Regions from separate parts of the Pseudarthrobacter sp. LT1 genome, predicted to be linked through region 3. Evidence: riboswitches for the same ligand, from Rfam matches in the RefSeq annotation. Region 3 holds a riboswitch; each other region holds the start of a gene.
The links. A riboswitch is a leader RNA that binds a small molecule or an ion and turns the genes downstream of it on or off. The one in region 3 is predicted to bind S-adenosylmethionine.
Positions count from the first base shown of each region.

Region 1: it holds a riboswitch for S-adenosylmethionine, as region 3 does, so the genes downstream of both, VIK36_RS13825 (aminotransferase class V-fold PLP-dependent enzyme) here and metX (homoserine O-acetyltransferase MetX) in region 3, are expected to answer to the same signal.
Region 2: it holds a riboswitch for S-adenosylmethionine, as region 3 does, so the genes downstream of both, VIK36_RS19975 (DUF1737 domain-containing protein) here and metX (homoserine O-acetyltransferase MetX) in region 3, are expected to answer to the same signal.

Region 1 is NZ_CP141830.1:2,936,824-2,944,813, reverse strand. Features, by position in the region: gene VIK36_RS13830 (class I SAM-dependent methyltransferase) at 1-703, opposite strand, end outside; gene VIK36_RS13825 (aminotransferase class V-fold PLP-dependent enzyme) at 789-2,207, opposite strand; SAM riboswitch class IV at 2,244-2,357, opposite strand; gene hisN (histidinol-phosphatase) at 2,510-3,322, opposite strand; gene VIK36_RS13815 (ribosome small subunit-dependent GTPase A) at 3,367-4,482, opposite strand; gene aroA (3-phosphoshikimate 1-carboxyvinyltransferase) at 4,466-5,854, opposite strand; gene VIK36_RS13805 (DoxX family protein) at 5,861-6,409, opposite strand; gene VIK36_RS13800 (sigma-70 family RNA polymerase sigma factor) at 6,685-7,458, shown strand; gene rsrA (mycothiol system anti-sigma-R factor) at 7,455-7,715, shown strand; gene VIK36_RS22115 (50S ribosomal protein bL37) at 7,820-7,894, opposite strand.
Region 2 is NZ_CP141830.1:4,240,500-4,248,489, reverse strand. Features, by position in the region: gene VIK36_RS19995 (glutamate--cysteine ligase) at 1-221, shown strand, start outside; partial or broken gene VIK36_RS19990 (DUF222 domain-containing protein) at 291-1,708, opposite strand; gene VIK36_RS19985 (O-succinylhomoserine sulfhydrylase) at 1,955-3,163, opposite strand; gene VIK36_RS19980 (rhodanese-like domain-containing protein) at 3,164-3,574, opposite strand; gene VIK36_RS19975 (DUF1737 domain-containing protein) at 3,571-3,846, opposite strand; SAM riboswitch class IV at 3,860-3,975, opposite strand; gene opgC (OpgC domain-containing protein) at 4,145-6,613, shown strand; gene VIK36_RS19965 (hypothetical protein) at 6,746-7,000, opposite strand; gene VIK36_RS19960 (TetR/AcrR family transcriptional regulator C-terminal domain-containing protein) at 7,222-7,926, shown strand; gene VIK36_RS19955 (pyridoxamine 5'-phosphate oxidase family protein) at 7,967-7,990, opposite strand, start outside.
Region 3 is NZ_CP141830.1:1,541,328-1,549,317, forward strand. Features, by position in the region: gene VIK36_RS07220 (bifunctional o-acetylhomoserine/o-acetylserine sulfhydrylase) at 2-1,324, shown strand; SAM riboswitch class IV at 1,427-1,542, shown strand; gene metX (homoserine O-acetyltransferase MetX) at 1,555-2,670, shown strand; gene VIK36_RS07230 (MFS transporter) at 2,850-4,232, shown strand; gene VIK36_RS07235 (alcohol dehydrogenase catalytic domain-containing protein) at 4,237-5,373, shown strand; gene VIK36_RS07240 (LysR family transcriptional regulator) at 5,424-6,356, opposite strand; gene mmsB (3-hydroxyisobutyrate dehydrogenase) at 6,468-7,385, shown strand; gene VIK36_RS07250 (CoA-acylating methylmalonate-semialdehyde dehydrogenase) at 7,455-7,990, shown strand, end outside.

The DNA of each region.
Region 1 (7,990 bases), 1.4 Mb from region 3:
CGGGGGCATGGGCCAGGTGCTCGTGCAGGTACCAGTCCAGGTTGGCCAGAACTTTTGCCCGCGTCGCCTCGCCGGCACGCAGATAGTAGCTGCGCGACTTGGTGAGTTCCATCAAGTCACCGGTGGTCACCCTGTCCTGCCAGTGGGTGACGTGCCCTTCGAGCCCGTGGAATTCGGGCCCGACGACGGGCTTGTGGCCGGGCCGGTACACATCGCCGGCGTGCATGATCCGGGAAAGCCGGTGCACCCAGGGGATGGAGGTGTCCAGCTGGTTCCAGACCAGGCCGAGCGTTCCGTGCGGGCGCAGGACGCGCGCCAGCTCGGTGCTTGCCGCGAGGGGGTCGCACCAGTGCCACGCCTGGGCAACAGTGACGACGTCGAAGGCAGCGTCGGGAAGGCCTGTCGCCTCGGCAGTCCCCGGCGCAGCCGTGGCGGCGGGGCAGTGGGCCTTCAGCTGGGCGAGCATGTCCGCAGAGGGGTCGACGGCGGTGACGTTCAGCCCCATGGCCAGCAGCAACGCGGTGAACTTTCCCGTACCCGCGCCCACGTCCAGGGCGTCATGGGCTCCGGCCGGTACCAGCCACCGTGCAGATTCCGCAGGGTAGCCGGGCCGGACGCGCTGGTAGTGGCGGCCGCCGTCCTGGAAGCTCTGCCCGAGCTCCGTGCGCCGGCCGTGATCAAGCCTGGGGCCACCCCGAACCACGCGTGGCCTCCTTCTGGTGCTGCCTGCGGATGTCCTTCGAATTTACCGCATGCCCGGCATCAGCAGGCAGTCGCCGCCCCGCCGCTCAGTCGTCGAGGCAGGGGGCTGCGCCGGCCGTCCCGGGAGTGTTGGGCGCCCAGTGCGGGTAGGTGCGGAAATCGTTGGCGGGCACCCAGCGGCCCGCGTCCACCACGTAGTCCCATCCCAGTCCGTTGCTGCGCAGTGTCCGGATGCCGGTGAGGAGGCGTTCGGCGTCCTCCAGCCGCGAACCCACGCCGAAACTTGCCCGGAGGGAACCGGACGGCAGGCCCAGGCGCTTCAGCAGGGGGTGGGCGCAGAAGCGTCCGTCGCGCAGGCCCACCCCGTGCTCTGCGGAAAGGTAGGCGGCCACCAGCCCTGCGTCGTAGCCCTCGACCGAGAAGTTGACCACGCCGATGGTGTCCGTTTCCGGGTTGGTGTCCTTGAAGATCTGGTGGACGGTGACGCCGTCGATGTCCTGCAGGCCCTCCACCAGGAAAGACCTGATCGCTGACTCGTGGGCATGCCACCGGTCCTGGTCGAGTTCGGCGATGACCTGGGTGGCGCGGGCCAGGGTGGCGGCGCCGAGGACGTTCGGCGAGCCCCCCTCATGGCGGGCCGGCCCGGTGGCCCAGCTGACGCCGTCGAGCCGTGCTTCCTTGACCGCCCCGCCGCCGGCGAGGTGCGGGACGCCGGTGTCCAGCCAGTCGGGACGTCCCACCAGGACACCCGCGCCGAACGGCGCGTACAGCTTGTGGCCGGAAAAGGCGAGGTAGTCGACGCCGTCCGCGCTGATGTCCACCCGGCGGTGCGGAGCGAGCTGGGCCGCGTCCACCACGATCCGGGCACCGTGCTGGTGGGCCAGCGCGGCCAGGGCCCGGATGGGAAGAATCTCGCCGGTGACGTTGGAGGCGCCGGTGACCGCCAGCAGGCTGACTCCGCCCTGCTCCAGTTCGGTCCGGACGGCGTCCAGGGTGCCCGCCACCGTGTCGGCGGCAACGATGCTGCGGTGCGGAACCCCCTGCCACGGCAGGAGGTTGGCATGGTGTTCGATGTCCAGGTAGAGGACTTCGCCGTCATGCCGGCCGTTGGTGGCAGGCAGGCAGCCGGCCAGGAGGTTCAGCGAATCGGTGGTGTTGCGGGTGAAGATGACCGAATCGTCCGGCCGGCCGCCCACGAAGTCCCGGACAATGCTGCGTGCGTTCTCGTAAACGGACGTGCTGATCTGGGACGCGTAGCCGGCCCCCCGGTGGACGCTCGCGTAGTAGGGCAGGATCTCGTTCAGGTAGGCGGAGACCACGGAGAGCGCCGGAGCGGATGCGCCGTAGTCAAGGTTCGCGTACCGGATGTGGCCGCCGGAAATCAGCGGTGCCTGGATTTCGGCGCCCGTGACGGCAGCAAGGGGACGGCCGGCAACGGCGTGGCGATCGCCGGCAATGCGGCCTTCGGCAATGGCGGGTTGGGGGGAGACGGTGGCAGTTGTCACAGAGACCTCACTTGAATACAGGACTCCGGCATAGGGAATCCGCGCTTGCCGCATCCACTCCGGACCGGCCTGGTCGTCACCCGGGGCACCCCGCCGCGAATGGAGGGTTGCCGGCCAGCAAACCGGGGTTTTGCGCTGGCACTCGTGACCTGCATAAAAGCGTAGGACATGGGGCGGCCAGGATTGAAGCCGCGGCAATTGTTAAGGGCTTTATTACGCAATATCGAATAAACGACGCCGGACACCCCCGTCTGGAGGTGTCCTGCGTCGCAATGTTCGTTTAAGGGGGCAAATCGTGGCAGTTACAGCAGGTCGTCCAAATACGGGTTGAGGCGGTGCAGCACCTCTGAGTGCAGGATCGAGTTGGTGGCCAGCGCGTTCCCGCCGAACGGTCCGTCCTCGCCTTCGAGGGAGGTGAACCGGCCGCCCGCCTCAACGACGATCGGCACCAGCGCAGCCATGTCGTAGAGGTTGAGCTCCGGTTCGCAGGCGATGTCCACGGAGCCCTCTGCCACCATGCAGTACGACCAGAAATCACCGTAGGCCCGGGTCCGCCAGACGTCCTCGGTCAGCCCAAGGAATTCGTCGAGGTTTCCGCGTTCCTTCCAGCCGGTCAGGCTGGAGTAGGAGAGGGAGGCGTCGGAGAGGCTGGACACGTTCGAGACCCGCAGCCGGGTAGCAGCTGCCAGGGACCGGCCCATGTACGCGCCCATGCCCTTTGCCGCCCACCAGCGCTTGCCGAGGGCCGGGGCGCTGACCACGCCCACCACGGGCTCGCCTTCGTCCACCAGGGCGATCAGCGTGGCCCAGACCGGGACGCCCCGGACAAAGTTTTTCGTCCCGTCAATGGGATCGATGATCCAGCGCCGTGAACCGTGCCCGGTGCTGCCGAATTCCTCGCCCAGGACGGCATCGCGTGGCCGCGAGCGGGAGAGCTGGCCGCGGATGGCCTCCTCGGCTGCCTTGTCGGCGTCGGTGACGGGCGTCAGGTCCGGCTTGGTCTCAACGTGGAGGTCCAGGGCCTTGAAGCGGCCCATGGTCTGGTCATCCACGGAGTCGGCCAGGACATGGGCCAGGCGCAGGTCATCGTTGTAGCTCGAAGCGGGTTGGATCATGGTTACAAACTACCGTCTGCGGACGTTTCTGCCGGGAGAACGCGTCAGTTGACGCTGCCGAGCTCTTTGGTTTCCTGTGCTTCCATGCGGGGGTCAGCGCCGAGCAGCCGCCGGAGCGATGCCAGGCGTGCCGGGCCGGTGGGACCTGCGTGCCCGCCTGCCACCCAGTCGTCCAGGCCGCAGTTCACCGCGTTTACAGTGTGCTTGCAGCCGCGTTCACAGTTTTCGATGCCGGGGGAGAGGTCGGGAAAAGAGCGCAGGATCCGGTCCGGGTCCACGTGTGCCAGTCCGAAGGAACGGATGCCGGGGGTATCAATGATCCAGCTGCCGGCCGGCGCGTCTGCCAGGCGCAGGGCCAGGGCTGACGACGACGTGTGGCGGCCGCGCCCGGTGACCGCGTTTACTCCACCTGTGGCCCGCTCGGCACCGGTCAGCGCGTTCACCATGGTGGACTTGCCCACGCCGGAGTGCCCCAGCATTACGGTGACCTTGCCGTCGAGGTGGTCGCGCAGGGCGGCGACCGCAGCGCTGTCCAGCCTTGCCGAGAGGCCGTCGTCGGACCTTGCGTCGATCCCCGAGGCTCGAGCATCCGCAGTCCGGCTGATGATCACTGGGAAGTCCAGATGGGTGTAGTTGGACAGCAACTCCGCAGGATCCTTGACGTCGGCCTTGGTGACCAGCAGGATCGGCTCGATTCCGGCGTCGTAGGCAGCCACCAGGGCGCGATCGATGAACCCGGTTCGCGGCTCCGGGTTGGCGGCCGCCACCACAATCACCAGTTGGTCGGCGTTGGCCACGACGGCCCGCTCAACGGGGTCGGTGTCGTCGGCGCTGCGGCGCAGGAGGGTATGGCGGTCCTGGATCTTTACCAGTCGGGCAAGCGTGTCCGGGGCCCCGGACACGTCCCCCACGAGCGAGACGAAGTCGCCGGCCACCACGGGCGAGCGGCGCAGTTCGCGGGCGCGCGCTGCGATGACAACGCGCTCGTTGTCCGAGTCTTCGCCCACCACTGCCGTGTACCGTCCGCGGTCCACCGTGATGATCCGACCGGTCACGGCATCGTCATGGCTGGGCCGGTCCTTGGTCCGGGGCCGGGAACCTTTCTTGCTGGGGCGGATCCGGACGTCTGATTCGTCCCAGGAATCAGTGCTCCGCGCCACTGCCGCGCCCTTCCGGCCCCGGCGCCCCGGCCGCATCCTGGGCCAGCATGCTTGCCCAGAGCTGCGGGAAGTCGGGCATGGTCTTGGCTGTGGTGGCGATGTCCTCCACCTGGACGCCGTCCACGGCTAGTCCCAGGATTGCCCCCGCGGTGGCCATGCGGTGGTCGGCATAGCTGTGGACGACGCCGGCGTGCAGCCGTGCGGGGCGGATCACCAGTCCGTCGTCGGTCTCCTCGGCGTCACCGCCGAGCCGGTTGATTTCCGCCACCAGGGCGGCAAGCCGGTCTGTTTCGTGGCCGCGGAGGTGTGCGATCCCGGTAAGCCGGGATGGGCCGGTGGCCAGGGCACAGAGCGCCGCCACCGTGGGGGCCAGTTCGCTGGTGTCCGCGAAGTCGCCGCCCTTGATCTCCGGGCCGCCGGTGACGGTGAGGAGGCCGTCTTCCAGGGTGACGGTGGCACCCATGCTTGCCAGGATATTGCGCCACAGGTCGCCCACCTGCTGGGTTTCCGTGGGCCAGTTCGGGATCCGGACCGTGCCCCGCGTGGCCAAGGCCGCTGCCAGGAACGGCCCGGCATTGGAGAGGTCCTGTTCGATCCGCTGGTCGAAGGCCCGGATCGGGCCCGGCGCCACCACCCAGTGGTTGGGGACGGAGTCGTCCACGGACACGCCTGCGCCCCGCAGGACAGCCACCGTCATGTTGATGTGGTCAAGGCTGGGGACGGGCTTCCCCACGTGTTCCAGGTGCAGGCCTTCGTCGAACCTGGCGCCCACCAGCAGGAGCGCGGAAACGAACTGGGAGGAGGCGCTGGCATCGATCACCAGGTGGCCGCCGCGGACGGCGCCGGTGCCCTGCACCACGAACGGGAGCGACGACGGGGCGCTGCCGTCTTCGGCGGAAACGGCCACGCCCAGGGCTTTGAGGGCTTCGATGATGGTCCCCATGGGACGCTTCCGGGCATGCGGATCGCCGTCGAACACGCTGGCTCCGTTACGGAGCGCCGCGAGCGGCGGGACGAACCGCATGACGGTGCCGGCAAGCCCACAGTCGATCCTGGTGGCGGACGGCGCGGCTGCCGCCGGGAGCGGAACAACCTCCAGGTCAGGTCCAAAGGAGCCGTCCCCGGGCACTTCGGTGATGGTGGCGCCGAGCTGCCTGAGCGCCTCGATCATGAGCGCGGAGTCCCTGGAGTGCAGGGGGGCCCGGAGCCGGGACGGTCCGTCCGCGAGGGCCGCGAGGACCAGGTACCTGTTGGTCAGGGACTTCGAGCCGGGGACGGTTACGGTGGCATTGACGGGCCGGGCTGCGAAAGGTGCGGCCCAGTGCTGGACGGGTGTTCCGGATGCGTCCCGGGTGGCAGCTGCTGCGGTCATTCGTGCTTAGGCTCCCGCGGCGTGCTCGACGGCGCGGCGTACGGCCTTGTCCGCCTTGTTCAGCTTCTTGGTGGTGGTCCTGCGGGCGTCGGCGGCCAGGTGCGAAGCGTTGCGGCGCGCGTCGGCGGCCAGGTGTTCGGCGCGCCAGGCGAGGCCGGGCTTGCCTGCAGTATCCACGGATGCGAGCAGGGCGCCGCCACTGAGGGAGAGGTTCTTGAGCAGCTGGTTCCTGCGGCCTTCGCGCCCTTCCTTGCTGCTGATGTCCGCGCTGCGCCACTCAACGAAGGTGTTCAGGAGGGAGACCACGGTGAGCAGGCCGGCGGAGAGCCGGGAGAATTTGCCAAGGCCGAACAGGACGCCGGCTCCCACCTGGGTTCCGCCGATGACGCGGGCCAGGGTCTTCTCGCTCGTCTGGAAGGGCAGCGAGGCCGCAGCCTTGCGCAGCAGGGGGGAGAGCTGCTGTGCAGTGTCGTCGGAGTTCTTGAGCTTATCCAGTCCGGCAAGAACGAAACTGGAAGCGAGCATGGGCCTGGCGAGCGTGCGGACAAAGGACATGGATTTCCTCCTGGATGGACGAGCCGCGGCGAGCGGCGGAGTCGGTCCTAGTCTTGCACTTTTGGGGAATATTTGCCCGTGGAAGACGGTTATGGCTGTCGGGTCCGCGGGACGGGCCCGGCGATCATTCACCCGATACAGAGCGGAGTTGGGCCTTGCGGAAGGTGTTGGACGGGGCCAGACAGGCAGGACCGGTGGCAGTGGACAAACTGGCCGCCGAGCCGCCGGAGTACGGCATGCCCCTTGCGGGGCGCCTGACAGTAGACTTGAAGGCAATGAGCACCCTGGATCCGGCCGTCGCGGCCATGTATGAGGCTTCTCCCGGCGAAGCGAACGGCAGGGCAGGCGCAGCGCCCCTGCCTGCCGGACAGGCAGATGCCGGTCCACTGGCCGTTGAAGCGGACGCTGAGGACAGCACCGTGGACGTTGCCACCGAGAGCGTGGAGCAACGCCGGCTTCGCTTTGAGCGGGACGCCATGCAGTATGTCGACCAGCTGTACTCCGCGGCCATGCGTATGGCACGGAACCCGTCAGACGCGGAGGACCTGGTCCAGGAGGCTTACACGAAAGCTTTCTCGGCCTTCCACCAGTACAAGCCGGGCACAAACCTCAAAGCCTGGCTCTACCGGATCCTGACCAACACGTACATCAACCTGTACCGCAAGCGGCAGCGCGAGCCACTGCAGTCGAACTCGGACAGCATCGAGGACTGGCAGCTGGCCCGGGCGGAATCGCACACGTCAAGCGGACTGCGTTCGGCAGAGGCTGAAGCCCTGGACCACCTTCCGGATTCCGACGTCAAGAGGGCGCTGCAGGACATTCCGGAGGAGTTCCGCCTGGCGGTCTATTTCGCTGACGTGGAGGGCTTCGCCTACAAGGAAATCTCAGACATCATGAACACGCCCATCGGCACCGTGATGTCCCGGCTCCACCGCGGCCGGCGAATGTTGCGGGACATGCTCGCGGAATACGCCGCCGAGCGGGGATTCAAAACGGCCGCAAATGCGTCGGATGCGGCAGGAAGCAAAGCACAGGAGAACAGGAAATGAGCGACTGCCAGGGATTGGGCGACTGCGACGATACCCGGATGCAACGCATCTACGAGTACCTTGACGGGGCACTGACCCGTGAGGATATTACGGAAATCAAGAACCACCTTGATGACTGCCCCGAGTGCACGGAGCAGTATGACCTCGAATGCGTCATTCGCAACATGGTCAAGCGGTCCTGCACGGAGTCTGCGCCGGACAATCTGAAGAACGCCATCCTGGACCGGATCCACGCGATCCGTCCCGTGGAGGCGTAGGTACAGGACGCGGTTCGCCCCGTCAGGGCCGAAGACAGCAAAGGACCCCGTAAGCCGAGTGGCTTGCGGGGTCCTTCACTTGAACCGTAGTCCCTGGCATTTGCCTAGGTGTTGGGGCGCTTCCCGTGGTTCGCGCCGCCACGCTTACGGTCACGACGCTTGCGTGCACGCTTGCTCATAGCTGGCCTCCTTACTGTTGGTACTCAAAAGAGCTGCCCTCAAGTCTCCCACATGATCTGGCGCCCCGCGAACCGGGAAACGGCGGATGACCTGCG
Region 2 (7,990 bases), 1.9 Mb from region 3:
AGCTCGCATTGGCCCGCCAGGGGGTGGAGGACATCATCGCCCGCGGGACAGGGTCCGCTGAACAGCGCCGCGCCCGCGACAAGGCCATGGCGGGCCAGCCGCCGGAGGATATGGGGTTCGGCGCCGTGGTACGGCAGGCCGTCCACCTGACCATGCGTGATGCCCTGGACCTTGCGGACGTTGAGGCCACGCCTGAGCTGCTGCGCGTGCGGCAGGCCTGACGGGGCAAGAGCCGCCAGGCGCGCAGACTTGTAGACGGCAGGCGTAGAGACGCCGCAGCGAAGCGGGTGCTAGGTAGTGAGGCGCTGTAGAAGGACCTGTTCCAGCGGGCTTCGTTGTGCCGGCAGGATGCCCGGGGGCCAGTGGGTTGGTTCTGAGTCCTGGTGTTCGGCGTTGTAGTGCCGTCCCGTGGGTGAGGTCCAGCCGGGTGGTTCATTCTTGTTGGCCCGGTCCGGTGTCCATCTGCTGTGGTGTTTGAGCCGGTGGTGCTTAGGGCAGAGCTGTGCCAAGTTACTGGTTCCAGTGGTGCCGCTGTGTTCCCACGCTTGCAGGTGGTCGGTGTCGTTGTCGGGGGTGCGGTTGGTGCAGCCGGGGAAGGTGCATTTGGTGTCGCGCATCCTGATCCAGCGTTTGATGGCTGCGGTGAGCCGGTAGTTTTTGCGGCCGATTTCCAGTGGTGCCCCGTCGCGGGGGTCGACGAGGACCCGGTAGAAGGAGTCCGCCCCACCGGCGACGAGTTTGCGGGCCATGGACGCCGGGATTGGTCCGAAGCCGTCCAGTACGGCGGGTTCGTCGGTCACTCCGAGGAGGGCGAACACGGGCACGGTGACCAGGACGTCGGCCCGCGGGGTAGGGACTTCGCTGAGTTCAGTGGCAGTTCCAGCCCCCAGCAGCAGGGATGCTGCGATGTCGGGGCGGAGCTGGGTGAGGGCTCTTCGTCGGGGCCTTGGAGTCCGCGGGCGGTGGCGGTGGTCCGGTTCCAGATGGTGCGCGCGGTGTCCCCGGGCATGTAGAGGGAGATCCAGGCCATGCCATCCCGGTCGGGGGTGTATTCCATCCGCCGATCCGCCACACCCTTTGCATGGCGCTTCTCGATCGATTCCGGATGGTGGCGTTCCCGCCACCCGCGGACCTTGGCCCGGAACCGTGACGGGACGAGTTCGCCGGGGGCGGCACCCCGGGCCGGGTTCGGCGCAGCCGGGTCGAAGAAGTGCGTCACCAGGGACGCCGCGCCCCCGGAGGTGAGGCCTTCGGTTTCGTCAGCAATGATGCGGGCGTGCTGCCACGACATCGCGCCCGCGGCCAAGGCGTTCATGACGGGCGGCAGGGAGCAGATCCGCCGTGACTGCTCCACCAATGCCCCTGCTGCGCCGGAGCTGATGGTCAGGACTCCGGAGATCTCCTCGACCACCGACATGTCCGCGTACGTGCGGTCCTGCACGGAGGCGTCCGGCGGGGTCACGGCTTGCTGGAACTCCACTCCCTCAGCGACGTCCCGTGCCTTCACCGCAGCGAGCTGCGCCTCCAGCCGAGCCAAAAGCTCCAGTCGTTCCAGACGGATCTCATACCGCCGCTGCAACACATCCACACCGGCACAAGCACCGGCCCCGGCAGCAAGGAAAGAGTCCTCACTGTTCAGCGAATCGAGGGCGGCAACAGAGGCATCGATTGACGCCAGCACCACCCCGACACCACCGCTGATTCCCATACCGACATCATCCAACGAGGCACTGACATCGTATTTGGCCGCCACGGATTACTTTTTGGGTGGCATGAGCCTCCTGCGGCCGGCTCGGGAACTTCAGGTGCAAGGAACCCATGCAACTGTGGGGCGACCGTGACACACTCCGGCGCGTGACGCCGTCGTACGCCTTCGAAGCTGAACTTTGATACCGCATTTCCCCCGGCCAGAGGGTCCACATACTGCTGGAAACTCAGGCAGGACCAGCCGCCGCTAGATCTGCTTCAGCGCCTGCTCCAGGTCGCGGAGGAGGTCCTCCGGGTCCTCGAGCCCCACCGAGAGCCGGACCACGCCGTCACTCAGGCCGATGGCGGCCCGCCCCTCCGGGCCCATCGCCCGGTGGGTAGTGGTGGCGGGGTGCGTGATCAGGGACTTTGCATCACCGAGGTTGTTGGAGATATCGATGATCCGCAGCCCGTCCAGCAGCGCAAACGCCGCTTCCTTGCCCGTGCGTCCGCCGGAAGGAGCGAGCTCGAAGGTAAGGACCGTGCCACCGGCACTCATCTGCTTTGCCGCCAGCCCGTACTGCGGGTGCGACTTCAGGAGCGGGTACTTCACCCAGCCCACCGCCGGCTGTTCCTCCAGCCATTCTGCCAGCCGAAGGGCGGTCGCCGAGGAGTGGTTGACGCGCAGGCCCATGGTCTCCAGGCCCTTGGTCAGAACCCAGGCGTTGAAAGCGGAAAGCGCGGGGCCGGTGTGCCGCATCAGCTGCTTCACCGGTCCGTCGATGAATTCCTTGGTGCCCAGGATGGCACCACCCATCACCCTGCCCTGCCCGTCGATGTGCTTGGTGCCGGAGTAGACGATCACGTCGGCGCCGAGGTCCCCGCAGCGCTGCAGCAGGGGAGTGGCAAAGACGTTGTCCGCCACCACGGTGGCCCCGGCCGCATGCGCCAGTTCACTGACGGCTGCGATGTCCACGATCTCCTGCATGGGGTTCGACGGGGACTCGAAGAAGACGGCGGTGGTGGGCTTGGACAGGGCTTCGCGCCACTGGTCCAGGTCCGGCCCGTCCACGAAGACCGTTTCCACGCCCCAACGGGGCAGGATCTCATTCAGGATCACAAAGCACGAACCGAACAGTGACCGGGCGGCCACCACCCGGTCACCGGCAGCCAGCAGGGCACCCAGCGCGGTGAACACGGCGGACATGCCCGACGCCGTCGCGAAGCATGCTTCGGCGCCTTCCAGCAGCCTGAGCCGTTCCTGGAAGGTGGCCACGGACGGGTTGCCGTAGCGGGAGTAGACAAAGCGCTCGTCCTCGCCGGTGAAGGCGCGTTCAGCTGCCGCGGCTGATTCGTAGACGAACCCGGAGTTCAGGAAGATGGCCTCGGATGTTTCCTGGAAGTTGGAGCGGTCCAGGCCTCCGCGGACTGCCTGGGTGTCGGGGTTCCAGCCGGGGGCGTCTGGGTTGAAGGCCACTTAGTTCTTTCCGAGGTTGGTGGGGAGGCCGCGGTTCTTCCAGCCATTGACGGTCCGCTCGCCGTAGCGGTCGGGCTCGCCTTCGAAGCCCTCCAGCACGCTGTACGCGGTGAAGCCGGCCTGGGTGGCGGCAGTTGCGGCCGCGATGGACCGCTGGCCGGAACGGCACAGGAACAGCAGTTCCGCGTGGGGATCCTCCGGCGCCTGCTCCTGCAGGTCCTTGACGAAGTCGGGGTTGGGGATACCGCCGGGAAAGGTCCACTGGATGAACAGGGGATCGTTGTCCGTGGCTTTGGTGTCCGGGATGCCGATGTGGGCCCATTCGCCCTCGGTGCGGACGTCCACCAGGATGGCGCCCTGCTCCAGCTTGGCCCAGGCTTCCTGCGGCGTCAGGTCTCCGGCGTAGCTCATGCGTGACCCTCGCCGTCGAACTCGCCCTCAAATTCGGCATCATGCTGGTCCACGGCGGTCGCCACGGCGGCATCAGCTGAGGCGATGGCGGCCGGAAGGACGATTGCCTGCGCAACGATGACGGTGGTGCCGTTGAAGGTTGCCGCCGGGCTGCCGTGCAGGACATAGCCGTCGGCGAGTGCAGCGGAGATCCGCTCACAGAATTCACGGTTGTCCGCGCCGGTAATCAGGCGGTAGGACAGTTTTTCGTCAGGGGCGGGTGCGTCGGACACGACGGATCTCCTTCTTTCACGCTTGCAGCTCGAATCGGTCGATATGCCGAGTATTCACCTGAGGCACCCCGCCGCGAAAGGGAGGGTTGCCGACCGGCAAGTCAGGGCTTTGCACCGGTACTCATTACTCCCCAAAAACGTAACACCTGCCGCGCCCCGCCGCATCGCCGCCGTCGTCATGTTCCGTAATTGAGCCGTCCGCGACACGGCACGGGTAATGCCCGCGGGCCGATAAAGTTCTTACCGGGGGGCGCCGCCCCGTATCCAGAGCAATGAGTACCGGGGGGTCCTTGTCAGCATGCGGGCACACGTATCGCACCACCACGCCGCCATCCGGCGGAACCGTCCGCGTTCCATCGCAGCCTTTTTCGCCGCGGCCATCATCGCCCTCCTGGCCCTGGTGGTCCCGGCCGGACCGGCGCACGCCGCGCCTGCTGCACCGGACAAGGGCAAGCCCTGGCTGGGGGCGGTCCTCGAGTGGGGTGAGGATACGGCTGCGGGCTTCAGTGACCGGCTGGGCGCCAGCCCTGCCGTCTTCGGCCATGACATCACCATTCCCTACCGCGAATCGGAGCGGAACGACATGGACGGCTTCCTGCAGCAGACTGCTGCCAAAGGCGCCCACGCCCTGCTCACGGTGAAGCCGTCGGTGCCCCTGGACCAGCTCGGCACGGCCGAGGCGGAAGCGTTCGCAGCACAAGTGCGCGACCTGGCGTCGGGGTTCAAAGGCCAACTGCTGGTCCGGTTCGCCCCCGATATGAATACCGGCTGGGTGGCATGGGGCCAGCAGCCGGCCACGTACCGGCAGGCCTTCCAGGCCGTGGCGGCAGCCTTCAAGAAGTACGACGGCGGCCGGGCCGCCATGGTGTGGGCGCCCTACCTGGGCAAGGACTACCCCTTTGAACGGAACCGGAATGCCCCGGAGCCGGGAAGCGAGGGGTTCTCCCTCCTGGATACGAATGGGGACGGGGCCTGGAACGGAAGCGACAGCGCCTATGCTCCCTATTACCCCGGCGATGACGCCGTGGACTGGGTGGGCCTGACCGCCTATCACGACGACACTTCCGGCGGGGCCGCCGTCAACACCACGCCGCGTCCCGGTGAACTCCAGGAGATGCTGACGGCATCCGGCAGCGAAAACTTCTACGGCACCTACGCCGAGGGACGCAAAAAGCCATTCCTCCTCCAGACCTCGGCCTTCTACAGCCCTGCGTCCGGTGGGGCACCCGAGGCGGACATCAAGACGGGCTGGTGGGACCAGGTGGTGGCCACTGCCACGTCACCCGCTTTCGCCGGGACGGCCGCCGTGGTGTGGGACGAACGGACCAGCACGCGGGATACCGGCGTGGCAAGCATCAGCTGGCTGCTCACGGGAAGCCCGGATATTGCCAAGGCCGCCCTGGACAGGCTGAAGGCATCGCCGATGGTCACCGGACCTGTCACGGATGTGGCGTCCACAGGCACCTTCGTGCGGGCCAACACGCTTTCCGGCGCCGCCCCCTGGACCGTTGGTGCCGCCATGATCATCCTCCTGGTGGCCCTGTGGCAGGTTCCCCGCCGGATCAACACCGCCACGTCCTGGAGCTACCAGGACCCTTCCACCAGGGATTCGCGGGTGGACCTGCTGCGCGGACTGGCCATTGTCTTTGTGGTGGTCAATCACCTGGGCATGGCCTCACTGTTCCAGCTGCTCACCCAGGAGGCGGTGGGCTTCGTGTCAGGCGCGGAGCTCTTCGTGCTGTTCTCCGGCCTGGTGGTCGGCATGGTGTACGGGCCCAAAGCCAAGCAGGACTTCGGCCGGGTGGTGGACCTGACATCCCGCCGTGCCGGGAAGCTGTACGTGACTGCGCTGGCCGTGCTGATCGGCGTCTTCCTTCTTTCCCTGCTCCCGTTCTTCCACACCGAGGCCCTGACCACGTTCGTGGACCAGGGGACCGGCGGGGCGGGACACGGTGGTGCCGGCCGGACCTACGACCTCTATGCCGGCATGTCATCGCTGTTCCAGTTCCCCGTGCCGCCGCAGGTGCTGCCGGCCATCGTGCTGCTGCAGTTCGGTCCCTGGCAGTTCAACGTCATGGGCCTGTACGTGGTGCTCCTGCTGGCCAGCCCGCTGATCCTTGCGGCGCTGAACCGCGGCAAGGCCGTCTGGGTCTTGCTGGCGACGCTCGCCGTGTACGCCGTGGGCGCCGTGACCCGGTTCAGGATCCTGCCCTCCCAGTTTGAGGACTCGTTCCCCCTGCTGGTCTGGCAGGTGCTTTTTGTGCTCGGGCTGGTGGTTGGCTACTACCGCCGCAGCATCGTTGCCTGGTTGTCGGCCCATACCTGGGTGGTGGCGGCCTGCACTGTGGCAGCGTTTGCGCTGGCCTTCCTGTCCTGGGGCAATCCGTATCTGGCCAACAACTACGACGTCCGCCTGGCGCTCATGCCGGACGCCTCCTACCGGACCATGTATGACGCACTCTTCGGCCGGACCTACGTGGCGCCCGGCCGCCTGTTCAACGTCCTGGTCCTGGTGGTGGCCGCCTATGCGTTCCTCAGCGCTTACTGGAAACCGGTGGAGCGGGCCCTGGGCTGGTTCCTGATTCCGCTGGGCCGCGCCACGCTCTATGTGTTCATCATGCATGTGGTGCTGATCGCCGTCGTCACAAACATCCCGGCGCTCCAGCAGCAGAGCATTTTCCTCAACACCGCTGCCTACGCCGTGGTCCTGGGCCTGTTGTGGGTGATGGTCCGCACCAGGTTCCTTTTCCGGATCATCCCCACCTAGGGATCTCCCAGGCGCGGACTCCGGTTGCCGGTGGGGGCGTCCGGACATGAAATGCTGCGGCACAAAAGTGCCGCAGCATGTCATCGTTCGCCGCTGGTTGTCCTGGGGTCCGTTTGGAAGCCCGTAAACAGCCTAGACGAGTCGCGGGTAGCTGCTGAGGATGTAGTCCGCAGCAGCAGGCCCTCTCATGCGCAGGCCGTTGTGGCGGGCCGAGACTTTGTGTTTCATGGCAGCCCAGAAACTGGACTCGGTGCCGGTGGGCTGTTCGTTAACGAAGCACCAGCTGGTGTACAGCCCGTAGAGGCGGTCGCGGTCCAGGTTGGTGTCGGAGGCGTGGTCTGCGTAGGTGGCTTCGTGGAGGAAAAGATCAAACTGCGAATTGGCCATGAGGCGTCCCTTCGCTCGGTGCCGTGGTGCCGCCGGTAGGCTCCAGCGGCGAACCTCGATGCCCTGCACAAGGTGGCAAAGGATTATGTAGTCGCTTTCCTGAGAGGTCCCGAAAAGCTGAAGAGTTCATCTTGTCTACGATGTAGACTTTACCTGTAGACCAGATATGAGGCAACCGTCCCAGTTACTTCGGGACGAGGGCCGCCAGTGAGGACTTATTGATGACTTCTGCCAACAGTTCCCAGCCAGGGCAGGCCAAAACGAGGCTGAGCAGGGACATTGTGCTGGCCAAGGCCTTGGAACTGGTTGATGCCGAAGGACTGGATGCACTGACCATGCGCCGCCTGGGGCAGGAGCTTGGCCGGGACCCGATGAGCCTGTACCGCTACGCCGAGAACCGCGCCGCGCTGCTGGACGGGGTTTCTGAGCTGGTGCTCAACCAGCTTCCGATTCATCCGGAGGACCCGGACTGGAAAGCGCAGCTGCGGAGCATCGCCCACAACCTGCGGACGCTTGCCCTGCAGCATCCCAATGTGGTTCCCCTGTTGGTGACGCGGCCCCTTTCCACGCCTCTGGGCCTGCGCCCCCTGGGCACGCTGCGGCCCCTGGAACAGATCCTGTCCCTGCTGGGCGCGGCGGGATTCTCGCCGGCCGATGCGCTCCACGTCTACCGCGCCTACTACGGCTTCCTCTACGGGCACATCCTGAACGAACTGCAGGAGTATGTCGTGGATCCGGAAGAGAACGAGGCGCTGTTGCGCCTGGGGCTCCACCGCCTGCCGGCCAAGGAGTTCCCCAGGCTGCGTGCCCTTGCTCCCGCCCTGTCTGAGTACGACGGCGAGGCGGAGCTTGACCAGGGACTTGGCATCCTGCTGTCCGGGCTGGAAGCACAGATGTCACGGCAGGCTGCAGGGCCCGCCGCCTGACGCTCCGTGGCCTTGTGGAGGCCGGATTACCCGGGTGGCGCTATTCGAAGGATGCCCGGCGCCG
Region 3 (7,990 bases):
GATGTCCAACGGATGGTCCTTCGAAACCCGCCAGATCCATGCAGGCCAAACGGCGGACAGCGCCACGGGTGCCCGCGCCCTGCCCATCTACCAGACCACGTCATTCGTGTTCCCCAGCGCTGAAAGCGCTGCCAACCGTTTTGCCCTGGCTGAACTTGCGCCCATCTACACCCGCATTGGCAACCCAACCCAGGACGCCGTCGAGCAACGGATTGCCAGCCTCGAAGGAGGCCTGGCCGCGCTGCTGCTGAGCTCCGGGCAGGCCGCGGAAACCTTCGCTGTCCTGAACATCGCCGAGGCAGGCGACCACATCGTGGCCAGCCCCAGCCTTTACGGCGGAACCTACAACCTGTTCGCCCACACGCTGAAGAAGTTCGGCATCTCGGTGACCTTCGTAGCCGATCCGGACAACCTGGACCAGTGGCGCGATGCCGTCCAGCCCAACACCAAGCTCTTCTTCGGTGAAGTGGTCTCCAACCCGCGCCAGGACGTCCTGGACATCGAGGGCATCTCCCAGGTGGCCCACCAGGCGGGCGTGCCCCTGATCGTGGACAACACCCTTTCAACCCCCTACCTGATCCGCCCGCTGGAGTGGGGAGCAGACATTGTGATCCACTCGGCCACCAAATACCTTGGCGGCCACGGCTCCGCCATCGCCGGTGTCATCGTCGATTCCGGCAAGTTCGATTTCGGCAAGGATCCGGAACGGTTCCCCGGCTTCAACACCCCGGACCCGACGTACAACGGCCTGGTCTACGCACGCGACCTCGGTGAAGGCGGCGCGCTCGGCGCCAACCTCTCCTACATCCTCAAAGCCCGGGTGCAGTTGCTGCGCGACCTGGGCTCGGCCGTCTCGCCCTTCAACGCGTTCCTGATTTCCCAGGGCCTGGAGACGTTGAGCCTGCGGGTGGAGCGCCACGTTGCGAACGCCACGGAAGTGGCGCGCTGGCTGGAGGCAAGGGACGACGTCGAATCCGTCGCCTACGCGGGGCTTCCCTCCAGCCCCTGGTACGAGCGTGGCCGCAAGTACGGACCCAAGGGGACGGGCGCCGTCGTGGCCTTCAACCTGGCCGGCGGGGCAGAGGCGGGCAAGCGCTTCGTCGACGCCCTGGAGCTGCATTCCCACGTGGCCAACATCGGCGACGTCCGCTCCCTGGTCATCCACCCGGCGTCGACCACGCACAGCCAGCTTTCGCCGGAGCAGCAGGTTGTAGCCGGCGTTCACCCGGGCCTGGTCCGGCTTTCCGTCGGCCTGGAGCACATCGACGACATCCTCGCCGACCTGGAGGCAGGCTTCCGGGCCGCCAAGGGCGCCAACCAGTAGCCCCAAACACGAGGACGCAGCATGTGCCGGCCGGCAAGCCGGGAAGTCACAACCAGTCATACTCTTGGCCTGGAGTGGGGGGTGTTTCGTACACTCGAACCAGGTCATGAGTGCCAGTGACAGCCCCGGCTTGCTGGCCGGCAACCCTCCATCCGCGGTGGGGTGCCCCGGGTGAGGACCTGGCCTGCCGGTCAGACGACGGCAGGCAAGCGCGTAGAAGAGGTCTTGCCATGACGGTTACCGTCGCCCGAACCACCATTCCCGAACATGGAATTGTCCGTTACGCCTCCATCGGGGGACTGGAACTCGAGGCCGGGGGATACCTCCCGGATGTCACCCTGGCCTATGAAACCTGGGGGACGCTCAACGCGGACGCCAGCAACGCCATCCTGATCGAGCACGCGCTGACCGGCAGCACCCACGTGACCCGCGGCGACACCGACGAAGAAGGCTGGTGGGAACAGCTGGCCGGCCCCGGCGCTCCCGTGGACACGGACCGCTTCTTCGTGGTGTCCATCAACATTGTCGGTGGCTGCTACGGATCCACCGGCCCGTCATCCCTCGCGCCTGACGGAAAGCCCTGGGGCTCCAGGTTTCCCCTCGTCACGCTGCGCGACAGCACTGTTGCTGAAGCCAGGCTGGCGGACCAGCTGGGCATCAAGAGCTGGTTCGCCGTCCTTGGCGGGTCGATGGGTGGCGCCCGCGCCCTGGAATGGGCGGTGACGTACCCGGAGAGGGTGCAGCGCTGCGCCGTGATCTCCGTGGGAGCCGCCAGCACTGCCGAACAGATTGCTTTCGCGCAGGCCCAGACGCTGGCCATCCGGCAGGACCCCAACTTCAACGGCGGGGACTACTACGGCGGTCCGTGTCCGGAAGACGGGCTGGCACTTGCCCGGCGCATCGCCCACATCACCTACCGGTCGGCCGCGGAACTGGAAGGCCGCTTTGGCCGGGCATCCCAGGCTCCCGAATCGCCCCTGCAGGGGGAAATTCTCGCCTCCCGCGGCCGCTACCAGGTGGAAAGCTACCTGGACCACCAAGGGAACAAGCTGGTGAAGCGCTTCGATGCCAACAGCTATATCGCCCTGACCGAGGCGCTGATGAGCCACGATGTGTGCCGGGGGCGGGGAACTTTGGCCGAAGCCCTGGCCACCTCCACGGCACGGTTCTTCGTGGCCGCGGTGGACTCGGACAGGCTGTACTTCCCATCGCAGTCCCACGAACTGGCCCAGGCCCTGCCCGGCGACGTGGACGTCCATGTCATCCAGGCGCCGATCGGGCACGACGGGTTCCTCACCGAGATCGGGCAGTTGGGCGGCCGGCTGCGGAGCAGCTTCCTGGTCTAGGCGCCGCCTGGCGCACAGCCGGTAATGTGCATTCCTGCAGATGCCTTCTGCACTAATCGGCGTTGAGGTTGCACCGCAGGCAGACCATACTCATCGAATCCGGCTTTCGTGGTGTGCATCACACCCGTCTGCCATTGACTGGTCCCCGTGGTGTCGACGACGACGCCGAAGGAGTTCGAATGAGTACGGAAAGCTCCGCCGCAAGGCGTACAGAGGAAACCGACGTCAAGGCCTCAGGCCTTAAGAAAGTGGTGACGGCTTCCATGGCCGGCACCGTCGTGGAATGGTATGAATTCTTCCTCTACGCATCGGCCGCCACCCTGGTTTTCGGGAAGGCCTTCTTCCCCAACGCCGGGACGGAACTGGACGGCATCATCGCCGCCTTCCTCACCTACGCCGTCGGTTTCGTCGCACGCCCCATCGGCGGCATCGTCTTTGGCCACTTCGGCGATAAGTTCGGCCGCAAGCAGCTGCTGCAGCTGAGCATCATCCTGGTGGGCGTCTCCACCTTCCTGATGGGCTGCCTGCCCACCTTCGGACAGATCGGCTACTGGGCCCCCACGCTGCTGGTCTTCCTGCGGTTCGCCCAGGGCTTTGCCGTGGGCGGGGAGTGGGGCGGCGCCGTCCTCCTCGTCGCAGAGCACAGCCCCAGCAAGTCACGCGGTTTCTGGGCCAGCTGGCCGCAATCGGCAGTGCCGCTCGGCAACCTGCTGGCCACGGCCGTGCTGTTCGTCCTCTCCTCCACGCTGACGCAGGAGGCGTTCCTGGGCTGGGGCTGGCGCGTGGCGTTCTGGCTCTCCGCCGTGATCGTCCTGATCGGCTACTACATCCGCACCAAGGTCAACGACGCCCCCATCTTCCTGGAGGCCCGCAAAGAGGTGGAGGCGGGCCACAAGGGTTACGGCGTGGCCGAGGTGTTCCGGCGCTACCCGCGGGGGGTCTTCACCGCCATGGGCCTGCGCTTCGCGGAAAACATCCTGTACTACCTGGTGGTCACGTTCTCCATCACCTACCTTAAGACCGTGGTGCAGGCTGACACCACGCGGATCCTGCTGCTGCTGCTCCTTGCGCACGCCGTCCACTTCGCGGTGGTTCCCATGGTGGGCAAGCTGTCGGACCGCTTCGGCCGCAAGCCCGTCTACATGGCCGGCGCCATCATGGGTGCCACCTGGGGTTTCTTTGCCTTCCCCATGATGGACACCAAGAACGATGTCATCATCCTGGCGGCCATCATGATCGGCCTGGTGTTCCACGCCTTCATGTATGCCGGGCAGCCCGCCATCATGGCGGAAATGTTCCCCACCCGGATGCGGTACTCCGGTGTCTCCCTGGGGTACCAGGTGACGTCCATCGTGGCGGGCTCGCTGGCGCCGATCATCGCAGCCTCCCTGCTGGGAACGTACAAGTCCTCCGTCCCGGTGGCGGTGTACCTGCTCATCGCATGTGCCATCACCGCCGTCGCGGTCTTCTTCCTGAAGGAAACCCGGGGCATCTCGCTGCACGACGTTGACGCGGCCGACGCCAAGGGCACGGCAGACCTGCTCGCTGCCAGCAAGAAGTAGGCCCATGAAAGCCGCCGTCCTCTATTCCACCGTTCCCGCCCCGGCCGGCGCCGAGGGCAAACAGAGCTACGCCGAGTCCCGGCCCCTGCTGGTGCAGGAGCTGGATCAGCCGGAGCCGCGCGCCGGTGAGCTCGGAGTTTCCATCACCTACTCGAGCCTGTGCCATTCGGACCTTTCCGTGGTGGACGGGTCGCGCGTCCGGCCCCTTCCCATGGCCCTGGGACACGAGGCCGTGGGGCGGGTGGTGTCCGTTGGCGACGGCGTCTCCGACGTGTCCGTGGGCGACCATGTGGTTCTGGTCTTCGTGCCCAGCTGCGGCCAGTGCCGGGCCTGCCTTTCCGGCAGGCCCGCGCTCTGCCACAGGGCAGCTGAGGTGAATGGATCCGGAGACCTGCTCCATGGTCCGGCACTCTTGCGGACGCCCGCGGGGGAGCGGATCAACCACCACCTGGGCGTTTCCGCCTTCGCTGATTACGCTGTGGTAGCGCGGGAATCAGTGGTGGTGATTGACGACGACGTCCCGGACACCGTCGCGGCGATGTTTGGTTGCGCCGTGCTCACCGGAATGGGATCGGTGTTCAACACCGCCGGAGTCGGCCCAGGCCAGTCCGTGGCAGTCTTCGGCCTGGGAGCGGTGGGCCTTTCCGCCGTGATGGCAGCCCGCCTCGCCGGGGCCGCCAGTGTGATCGCCATCGATCCCAACCGGGGGAAGCACCAGCTGGCCCGCGACGCCGGGGCCACCGCGGTGGGGACGCCGGAGGACGCGGGGCGGTTGATTGAGGAAGCAGCCGGTGACGGCGTTGACGTCGCCATCGAGGCGGTGGGCTCGGCCGGTGTGATCGCGTCCTGCCTGGAGCGGGTCACCAGGGGTGGCGCCGTGGTCTCCGTGGGCCTGCCCCACCCGTCCGCGGAGTTGACGGTACCGGCCCTGCAGTTCGCCGGCGCCGGCAAGCGGCTGCTGGGCTCCTACATGGGTGACGCCGTTCCAGCGCGGGACATCCCCAGGTACCTCGGGTACTGGCGGGAGGGCAAACTGCCGGTTGAGCTGCTGCACACCGACACCCGGCCACTCAGCGAGATCAATGAGGGCCTTGATGCGCTCGCAGCGGGGGAGGTAGTGCGGCGGCTCTTCCAGGCCTGAACTGTCAGGCTTGAACCGTCGGTCCCGATTCTCCCCGTCGTCCCGGCTCCTCACGCGGCGAGCAGCAACGAGCGCTCCTTCACCTCGTCCTTCAGGGCCGCGATCACGGCCTGCACCCGCGCTGACCGGAGCGACTCCGGCCTTGCAACAGCCCAGATGGGCAGCTGGCGCTCAAAATCACCTGGCAGCACGGGGACGAAATCTTCACGGTCTCCCACCATGAAGTTCGGAAGCAGCCCAATTCCGGCGCCCTGGCGCACTGCCTCGACCTGGGCGAACACGCTCGTGGCCTGGAAGCTTGTCCTGGGCGTCGGAAGCTGCGATGACCAGCGGGGCCCAAGCTCCGCCACCTGGAGCGCAGACTCCACGTAAGAGACAAACGCGTGCTGCCCCACGTCGTCGAGCGTTTCCGGCAGCCCGTGCTGCGCCGCATAGGCGGGGCTGGCGTAGAGGCGCAGGTAGTAGTTGCTCAGGAAGATGGTCTGGGCTGTGCTGACGTCGGCCCGGCCCACTACGATCTCCAGGTCCACCCCTGACCGGTTCTGGCTGACTTTCCGGGTGGCACTCAGCATTTCAATATTCAGCTGCGGGTTCTGCTGCTGGAGCCGCACCAGCGACGGGGTGACGAACACGGCTCCCACTCCGTCGGTGGTGGCGACCCGGACCAGGCCGGCAAGGGCACTCTGGTCCTGGCTGATCAGGCCCGACAACGAGCCAAGCGTGCTTTCGATCGCCTCCGCCGCCTCCACCGCGGCCGCCCCAAGCTTCGTCAACTCCCAGCCGTGCGGGCTGCGCTCCAGGGTGCGCCCGCCCAACTGTTTGTCCAGGGCGAGGATCCGGCGGGAAATGGTGGTGTGGGTGGTTCCCAGGGTCTCGGCCACCGCATTGAACCGGCCCAGGCGCGCCACGGTCAGCAGGATGAGCAGGTCGTCGGGGCTGGGCAACCGTCTCGAATCCACGGGCGGCCTTCCTCTTGTGTGCATCAATGCACAGAGCGTCTGTAATTTTTCCCCTTGATTGCACTCTAGCAGGGTGTGATCGTAGACACAGACATGCCGGCAGTAACGCCGGACTGGAAGCAAAGGAGCTTACGCATGGCAGTTATCGGATGGATTGGCCTGGGCAACATGGGCGGCCACATGTCGGTGAACCTGGTGAAGGCCGGGCACGATGTGCGCGGCTTCGACCTCAACCCCGCGGCACTGGCAGCCGCCGAAGCAGGTGGCGTCAAGCGCGCAGCCAGCATCGCCGAAGCGGTGGACGGCGCTGACGCCGTGTTCACCATGCTGCCCAAGGGCGAACACGCCCGCGCCGTATACCTCGGGGAGGACGGCGTGCTGAAGCACGCGGATACCCGCACGCTGCTCATCGACTCCTCCACCATCGACATCGCCTCCGCGCAGGAACTGCACGACGCCGCTGCTGCCGCCGGCTTCCGCTTCGTGGACGCCCCGGTGTCCGGCGGAATGAGCGGCGCCGAGGCCGGAACCCTGACCTTCATGGTGGGCGGCGAAGAGGGTGCGGTCAAAGACGCCTCGGGCTACATCGGGCCCATGTCCGGAAACATCATTCCCACGGGTGGCCCCACCACGGGCCAGGCGGCCAAGATCTGCAACAACCTGATGCTTTTCATCAACCTCGCCTCCACCGCGGAGGGTGCGGTCCTGGCTGACCGGCTGGGCCTGGACAAGCAGGTTTTCTGGAACATCGCCTCGGTCTCGTCGGGGGATTCCTGGGCCCTGCGGACCTGGTATCCGGTGCCCGGGGTGGTTCCCACCGCGGCCTCCAACAACGACTTCGCACCCACGTTCACCACCGAACTCGCGAACAAGGACATCGGCCTGGCCATCAGCGCCGCCGAGGACACCGGCACGCCGCTGGAGATTGGCAAACACGTCCAGCAGCTCTTCCAGCGGCTCATCGACGCCGGTGACGCGGGCAAGGACTGCTCCATGATCATCAAGCTCGTGGACGGTTCCCTCCAGCCCGCCGACCGGATGCCGTCCAACTAACCACGCCGTCCAACGTAGACACGCCGTCCAACCAACCACGCCGCACGCACCGCAGGAAAAGAGACACCCTTGGAAACCATTCCGCACTACATCAACGGCGCCCGCGTCACCGATGCCGACCGCTTCGGTCCGGTCTTCAACCCCGCCACCGGCAAGCAGGAAAAGCAGGTAGCGCTCGCCTCAACGGCACGGACAGAAGAAGCCATCGCCGCAGCCCGCGCCGCGCTGCCGGCGTGGCGGGCCACCAGCCTGGCCAAGCGCACCACCATCTTCTTCAAGGTCCGCGAAATCCTCACCGAACGAAAGTCCGAGCTCGCCGCCATCCTCACCAGCGAGCACGGCAAGGTCCTCTCCGACGCCGAAGGCGAAATTGCCCGCGGCCTGGAGAACATCGACTTCGCCACGGGCCTGTCCCACATGCTCAAGGGTGAGCGCTCGGAGCAGGTCTCCAGCGGCATCGACGTGCACTCCGTCCGCCAGCCGGTGGGCGTGGTGGCGTGCATTACCCCGTTCAACTTCCCGGCCATGGTGCCGTTGTGGATGATCGGCAGCGCCCTGGCGTGCGGCAACACGGTGCTCCTGAAGCCCAGCGAGAAGGATCCATC